2 linked regions of the Bdellovibrio bacteriovorus genome follow. The protein of the gene in region 1 interacts with the protein of each later gene in a pairwise test. Links are inferred from orthologs where the notes say so. Each region holds a gene or a part of one and is shown on either strand. Other genes may lie near its edges.

What was found. Proteins that work in one complex are often made in the same cells at the same time.
Region 2: the proteins of AZI85_RS13910 (region 1) and AZI85_RS15745 interact in binary tests that used the Escherichia coli proteins (3 or more experiments, as listed by UniProt). The link is inferred for Bdellovibrio bacteriovorus from one-to-one orthologs.

Annotation. Positions count from the first base shown.
Region 1 is NZ_LUKF01000017.1:309,362-312,934, forward strand. What follows is about bases 90-3,055. They hold AZI85_RS13910 (SufE family protein), read right to left. Parts: upstream 1,807-3,055; coding sequence 1,372-1,806; downstream 90-1,371. Other genes in these bases: AZI85_RS13900 (hypothetical protein), read left to right, coding at 90-364; AZI85_RS13905 (trypsin-like serine peptidase), read right to left, coding at 428-1,297; AZI85_RS13915 (hypothetical protein), read right to left, coding at 1,809-2,621; AZI85_RS13920 (phosphatase domain-containing protein), read right to left, coding at 2,625-3,055. In the rest of the region: more of AZI85_RS13900, read left to right, coding at 8-89; more of AZI85_RS13920, read right to left, coding at 3,056-3,428; AZI85_RS13925 (hypothetical protein), read right to left, coding at 3,440-3,573. UniProt on the Escherichia coli protein: Participates in cysteine desulfuration mediated by SufS. Cysteine desulfuration mobilizes sulfur from L-cysteine to yield L-alanine and constitutes an essential step in sulfur metabolism for biosynthesis of a variety of sulfur-containing biomolecules.
Region 2 is NZ_LUKF01000019.1:221,078-224,512, forward strand. The notes cover bases 482-3,309. They hold AZI85_RS15745 (aminotransferase class V-fold PLP-dependent enzyme), read right to left. Parts: upstream 2,597-3,309; coding sequence 1,367-2,596; downstream 482-1,366. Other genes in these bases: AZI85_RS15735 (hypothetical protein), read left to right, coding at 482-804; AZI85_RS15740 (NifU family protein), read right to left, coding at 810-1,370; sufD (Fe-S cluster assembly protein SufD), read right to left, coding at 2,600-3,309. Also shown: AZI85_RS15730 (hypothetical protein), read left to right, coding at 1-274; more of AZI85_RS15735, read left to right, coding at 253-481; more of sufD, read right to left, coding at 3,310-3,435. UniProt on the Escherichia coli protein: Cysteine desulfurases mobilize the sulfur from L-cysteine to yield L-alanine, an essential step in sulfur metabolism for biosynthesis of a variety of sulfur-containing biomolecules.

The DNA.
Region 1 (3,573 bases):
GGTGGTTATGAGACAAGCTATCATCGTGGCAGCTCTCCTTATCCTTCCACAATTCGTTCAAGGGGCTCCTGAAGATCCCACGGTTCCGCTTAATGGATCCGCGACAGATGCAATGAAAATTGAAACCCAACGAGACCTAGCCGATCGCGTGGATCGACAGCCGACCAACGCAGAACAAGATCCTTCTCTCGTACCCTGCCCCCAAGTCAGTTATGAAGGACAAAAAGATGAGTTAGCCCGTTTAGAAAATCACAGCACCAACTGCCAACCTGAAGAAGGAGCCATTCAACAAAATCCTAATCCCGATCAGCAACTTCCCGACGCTGAACAAAACCAATCCGGCACTCCAATTCATCTTGAGTAGTTGAAAATAAAAAAGGGGAGCTTTAAGCAAGCTCCCCTTTTTATTTTGTTATTATCGTACTAATTATTTTTTCAAAGCATTCACGATGTAAGAGATGTTCGTGACATCTTCACCGCGGCAACCCGTTTCTGTACATCTATTTGAAACAGTACATTGTTTCGCTCTGTCATATGTGAAATCTTGCGCTCCACGCACCAGAATACCTACCACTTCATGAGTTCTTGCGTTGAAAACCGCAGAACCCGAATTTCCGCCGTAAGTGTCTAGGTTCGATGTAAAGTAAGTCCCTTGTTGAGCACGCACTTGCGCGCCATCAGCCACTTTCGTCGGAAGACCTGAAGGATGACCTACAACGTAGATTGCATCACCTGGTTGCGCTGGTGATTGCGCCAAAGTCAAAACGCGGTGACCACGGACAGGGCGATCCAAACGCACTAGAGCGTAATCTTGAGCACTTGTGTATTCACGTGCCACGATTTCCTTACAACCGTAAACTTCACCTTCAGGCAAAGTCTCTGGTGCTGTTTTAGCGTCTGTCATTTTATAACCGAAGACGAAAGCGTAACGAGAGCAATCCGAAGAACTGATGCAGTGACCTGCTGTCGCAATCAAATCCTCACCCACTAACGAACCAGAACAGTTCGCCGCTGAAGGCTGATCGAAGAAAGGCTCGTCCGAGCAAAGATTCATGCTCGAGCCATAACTTGAAGCCAGAATTTTTACCAAACCATTTCCTTGATTTTGAATATCGCGAGTTGGAATAAGAGCCACTGTAGAATCCGCGATTTCGCGAACGTCGGCTCTGGTTACTTGATAGACGTCGACACGATTGTCGTCGCCATAAATAACTCTGGGCGTGATGTTAACAAATCCAACTGAGAACGTTGCTGCAAGCGCGACAGTCATTGTCGCTACGAATGAATTCCTTTTCACTTTTTCCCCTCTGAATGTTCTTCCTGAACATCCCTCTGATAAAGTCTGAGAAAAGTGAGAATGAAAGACAAACTTTATTTTTTGGTTTTCAGAAGATAATCAAATGCCGTTGCGTAAAGTTTGATTTGCTTAAGCATAGAATGCAGACCATTGGCGCGGCTAGGAGAAAGGTTTCCTTCGAAGCCCAAAGCTTTCAAAAACTCGGGAGGTGTCGATAAAATCTCACTGGGAGTTGCGCCGGAGTAAACATACAACAAAAGTCCAACCAAACCCTTCACAATCAAAGCATCACTATCGCCTTGAAGTTGTATTTGGCCTTGATCATTTAAATTTGCAGAGAGCCAGACTTGCGACTGGCAGCCTTTCACAGCGTTTTGCTCTGTTTTCAAATTCTCTGGCATTTCAGGAAGCGCTTTTCCCATTTCGATGATTTTTTTATAGCGGTCTTCCCACTGATTCATCGCTGAAAAATCTTGGATTACTTTTTGTTGTCTTTCTTGGATGTTCATAACTAAACCACTTTCAATTTCGGCAAGAGAGTGAAAATATCTTCTTCCAGCATCTGTCCTTGCTCACCAATAAGTTCGTGAAAGGACTTCTTGTTCATATTCATCACGACATCGTGGCATTTCTTATAGAAACCTTCTTGATCATCGTAATACCCGTTCCACAGATCTTTGGCCTTGGCCTCTGGAAGCACCCAGGATTTTTTTTCAGCGGCCGTTCCATCGTAGCGATTGTGATAGTCTAAAAGATCCATGATTTGACGAGGCGAAAAATCTAACATCACCAAAGCTTCTTCTAAAAGCGCGAGCTCCACATACCAAAGATAGTTGCTCATTTTTTCCCAGAACTTAATTCCAGGTTTTCCGTAAGAGCTTTTGCAGAAGAAGGTCGTACAAACAACACCGCGATTGCGCCACACATTGCAGTTTTGTTTTTCTTTGTTGTAGTAAGGGCAAAGCCAGTCTTCGCGCTGACCGAACTCCCCTTCCGTGCGGTTATTAAACTCAACCTGGTATTTTACAGGCGCTACCATCCCAATCGGCAGAGCGTATTCGCGACGAGCGATTTTATCTCGGAAAATGCGATGAGCTTCTGTTGAAGACTCTTCTTTCAACAATGCTCCGATCATGAAATTTGCGAGGAACGGATGAAAGGTGCAGCACTTTAAATCCTCGCGATAATGAACTTTGCCTTTATGGCGGGGACGAGACATCGCACACGAGTCGCAGGTCGCTTTATTTTCTTCGGGAGAAAACTCCAGAATCTCTCGGGGTAAGAGACTTTCATAGACTCGTGGCAATTGGTACTTTAATAACATTCTTTACATTTTCAGGCGACAGCGGTCGGTCAATTTAAGCTTTAACTGCTTCATTGTATCAAACCTTTGCAGACTGTCGTCCCACTTCCATACGAAGGTTTGGCAATTCACGAAATAAGGAAAAGCCACATCACCCTCTGCCGCATAGCTGCTTGCATAGACGAAATCAGGGACCAGGGTCTTAACCAAAGTTTCAACAGCGGAATAACTCAAGATTCTGGCTTTTTCCAGCTCAAAAGAAATCTCTAAAGGAGTTACAAAGCCTGTCTGGCCATTGTGCAGAGCTGCGCCCCACTCTACAAAGGAATTGCGGTTATAAACGATACGAATGAATTGGTGAAACTCAATGCCCTGATTTGCGTACTCTTGAGCCAGTTGCGCATAAATATCAGCGTCTTGTTCGCCGTTATCGCCAATAAGAATCACTTTGCGAGGACGGTGTTCTTCCATGAGCTTGCGCAAGTTCGTGATTTTATGAACATCGCTATCATATTCGGTTTTTCCAATATAGGTTCCAGCCGGATAGTTCCCGTTTTTGAGGAAATTGCGGTGTGTGCGCCCCATAAACCATTCCGGCGCTTTCGAAAGATAAACCACTTGAATGTCAGAGTTCTCTTTTACAATCTGGTGATAAAGAGCATTCATCCCTAAGAAACGGCTTTTATCGTCAAAGGCATAGCGAGCGGCTTCACTGAGGTCCTTCACATTCGCTAACTTGATCGTGTCATCCACGTCGCTCACGAACAGGGTCTGAGCTTGAGAGGATAAAGAAACAATGAATATCAGAAATGCGATAAAGTTTTTCATGCGTCTTCCTCTTAAATACCTTGCTCGTCAAACCACATCACGAAGCGCTCCGGTGTGGCATGAATCGCAAAAGTCTGAGCCTCATCTTTGAAAGCAAAAAGTCCATTTTCAGAGTGAAACTGTTCAAACAAGGCCTTGGCTTCAG
Region 2 (3,435 bases), on another replicon or contig:
GCCAGATCTGGATCTGATTCTTTATTACGGATCTTACGTCTACTTCGAAGATGATTATTGGTATGCAAATTACAAAAGTCCTTACATTGCAAAACAAAGTAGAACGGTAGCGTCTAGTTCAGAAACAATTTCTTTAAGTGGCCTTCCAGCGGGTTACTACATGCTCAACGTAAAAATCAATGCGTACGAAAAACCTAACTGGCAGATGGTTGGCATGTCGACTTACACAATTAGAAAAGGATCCCAGCAGCTATGCGGTACAGAACAGCCTTAACTTTATTCGTAGCTCTTATTTTTGGAATCACAGGCTGGGCCTATGTTTCCAATAAGGATAAAAAACGCGAACCTGCTTCGGTGAAAAGCAAGTTCTGGATGCCAGTTCCCGTGGGGAAACATCTTGCTCTTCTAAAAGTAGAAGTGGCTCCGACTGAAATTCCTGAATCAGGAAACTCTGATGTAAACCTCGTAGGACGGATTTTAGTGAATCAAGAAATGACTAGCGATCTTTCGTATGTCTGGGCCCTTCCTGAAGATGTGCAAGTGGTTGAAGGTCAGCTGAGCGACAGCCTTGCTAACGTTAAAATGGGTCAGATCGTCGAAGTAAGACTGACAGTTAGCGGCTTTAATAAAGAAAAGCAGCGCATGATTTCCTTGCAAGCATCGGGTGCTCGCGGAGAAGAAAAGATGGGAAGCTCTGCCGTTGTAGTCAGCCGCCCTGAAGATACGTGGGAATCTGTGGCTTCGGAAATGAAAAAGGCCGCTGATGAACAACTCGGTCCCGAGTCTAAACCAGTCGGCCGATAAGAAAATTAAACCGGAATCACTTCGATTTCGGAATTGAATTGATCACGAAGAATTCCTTCGATCGCCATCAAAGTTCCTGATGTAGCACTTGGGCAAGTTCCGCAAGCCCCTTGATAAAACACGTAAAGCTTATTGTCTTCGTATTTCACCACATCCAAGTCACCGCCATCGCCTTGCAAACCAGGACGAACCGTTTCATCCAAAATTTCTTCAATGCGCTGAACTTCCGGAGGAAGACTTGCACGACGCAATTTCTTTTCATCCATTTGCGTCTGATTAGGATTGTGCACGGGCATGCGCGTTTGGATCACAGCGCATACATTCTTTTGAATTTCTTCGGGATCCGCATCGAAGTTGTGCGTGATCGTGATCACATTCTGAAAGAAGTGAACCTGACGAACACCTTCGACTTGAAATAAGGCGGAAGCCAGCAAGCTTTGATCAGCTTCTTTGGCATCAGCGTAAGTGGCTTTGCCTTCATTCAATACAGGGCGATCCAATACAAATTTCCAAGCATTGGGATTTGGAGTCGCTTGAATACGGATGAGTACATCTTGGCTGCTCATAACAACATCTCCCGGGCTTTCGCCACGGCTTTTACTAAAGCGTCTATATCTTGACGATTATTATACACGGAAAAAGAAGCGCGCACTGTCCCAGGCACACCCAGTCTAGTCATTAAAGGCTGAGTGCAATGGTGACCCGCGCGAACGGCAACACCTTCCTGATCTAGGATTTGTCCTACGTCAGAATGGTGAGCTCCTTTAATATTAAAGGAAAGAATAGGACCTTTGTTTTCAGAAGTTCCGAAGATTTTCACATCTGGAATCGCTGACAACTTTTCAGTCGCATACTTTAAAAGATCCATTTCATAGCTGTGGATTTTATCTAGTCCAATGCGGTTGACGAAATCAATCGCCGCATGCAATCCGACCGCGCCTTCAATATGTGGCGTTCCGGCTTCAAAACGGAAAGGCACATCGTTGTAAGTCGTCTTTTCAACAGTGACTTTAGCAATCATACTGCCGCCACCCTGATACGGAGACATTCCATCTAGAATTTCTTTTTTTCCGTAAACTACACCCATACCGAAAGGTCCGAAAACCTTATGAGCCGAAAATACAAAGAAATCACAATCGATGTCCTGCACATCCACTTTGGCCTGAGAAACAACTTGGGCACCATCAATAAGAACTTTTGCGCCCACTTCATGAGCAAGCTTCGTCAAAAGTTTCATATCATTGTTCGTGCCTAAAACATTCGAGCAGCCCGTGAAAGCCACCATTTTTGTTTTAGAAGAAAGTTTCTTTTTGAAATCTTCAATATTCAGTTCGCCATTATCTAAAATGTCTGCCGCCAGCACTTTCGCGCCGACTTTTTCGGCGACCATTTGCCAAGGAACGATATTCCCGTGATGTTCCATCACCGTAATTAGGATTTCGTCGCCGGCTTTTAGATTCATCATCGCCCACGAGTGAGCAACAAGGTTCACACCCTCAGTGGTGCCGCGAACAAAAACGATCTCTTCCGACATACGCGCGTTTAAGAATTGAGCCACGCTATTACGAGCCGACTCAAAGGCTTGAGTGGCAACATCACCTAAGTAATGCGCACCACGATGCACGTTGGAAGTTTCAAATGAATAAAAATGAGTAATACGATCAATCACCGACTTCGGCTTCAACGTTGTTGCGCCGCTATCCAAATAAATCAAATTCTTCCCATGCACCTTTTGTGTCAGTGCGGGGAATTCATTTCTTACTGAGGTGAAGATCTGTTCTAGTTGACTCATTTCCTATCCAATTACATGAAGACGCGTGAACGCTTCATCCAAATGACGAGTCAGCCATTTTTGAATGCTGTCGTCAGAAATTTTATAAATAACTTCAGAAAGAAAACCGTAGCTTAGCATCGGAATGGCTTTTGACTTGGGAATCGCACGTGATTGTAAATAGAAAAGCTCTTCGCGATTCAATTGACCCACCGTCGAACCGTGCGCTGCCTTTACGTCATCAGCATAAACTTCTAAACCAGGCTTGCTATCCGCTTCAGCCTTAGAGCTTAAAAGCAAATTATTATTCAGCTGAGCTGAATCCGCTTTCTGCGCGCCTTTTTGGATTAGAACTTTACCGCTAAATACAGAGCGGGATTCTCCATCCAAGATGCCTTTATAAAGCTGATTCGTGTGACATTCACCAACCTGATGGTTGATCAAAGATGTGTTATCGACGTGTTGTTTGCCGCTGACGGCGTAAACACCCAAGATCTCTGTTGAAGAGCCTTGGCCCGTTAAAGTCACATCTAAAGAGTGACGAGACAACATCGCACCCGTCGCAAAAGCCAAGCTTTCCACATTCGCGTTCTTTTCAACTGTAAGACGAGTGCGACCGATATTCACCGCCGACTCCCCTTCACCTTGAACACGCACGTAAACGACCTTCGCACTTTCACCTACGTGAAGATCCATTACAGAGTTCACGAAATAAGAAGTGGCTGGCCCGTAGTAGCTTTCTAAAATCTTAACAGAGGAACGCGCGCCGATGTTTACTGAAATACGCGGATTCACCATCAAAGGGCTGCCACCTTCCGTAGAAGTGAAAAACACGAAATTCACAGGTTTTTCCACAGAGG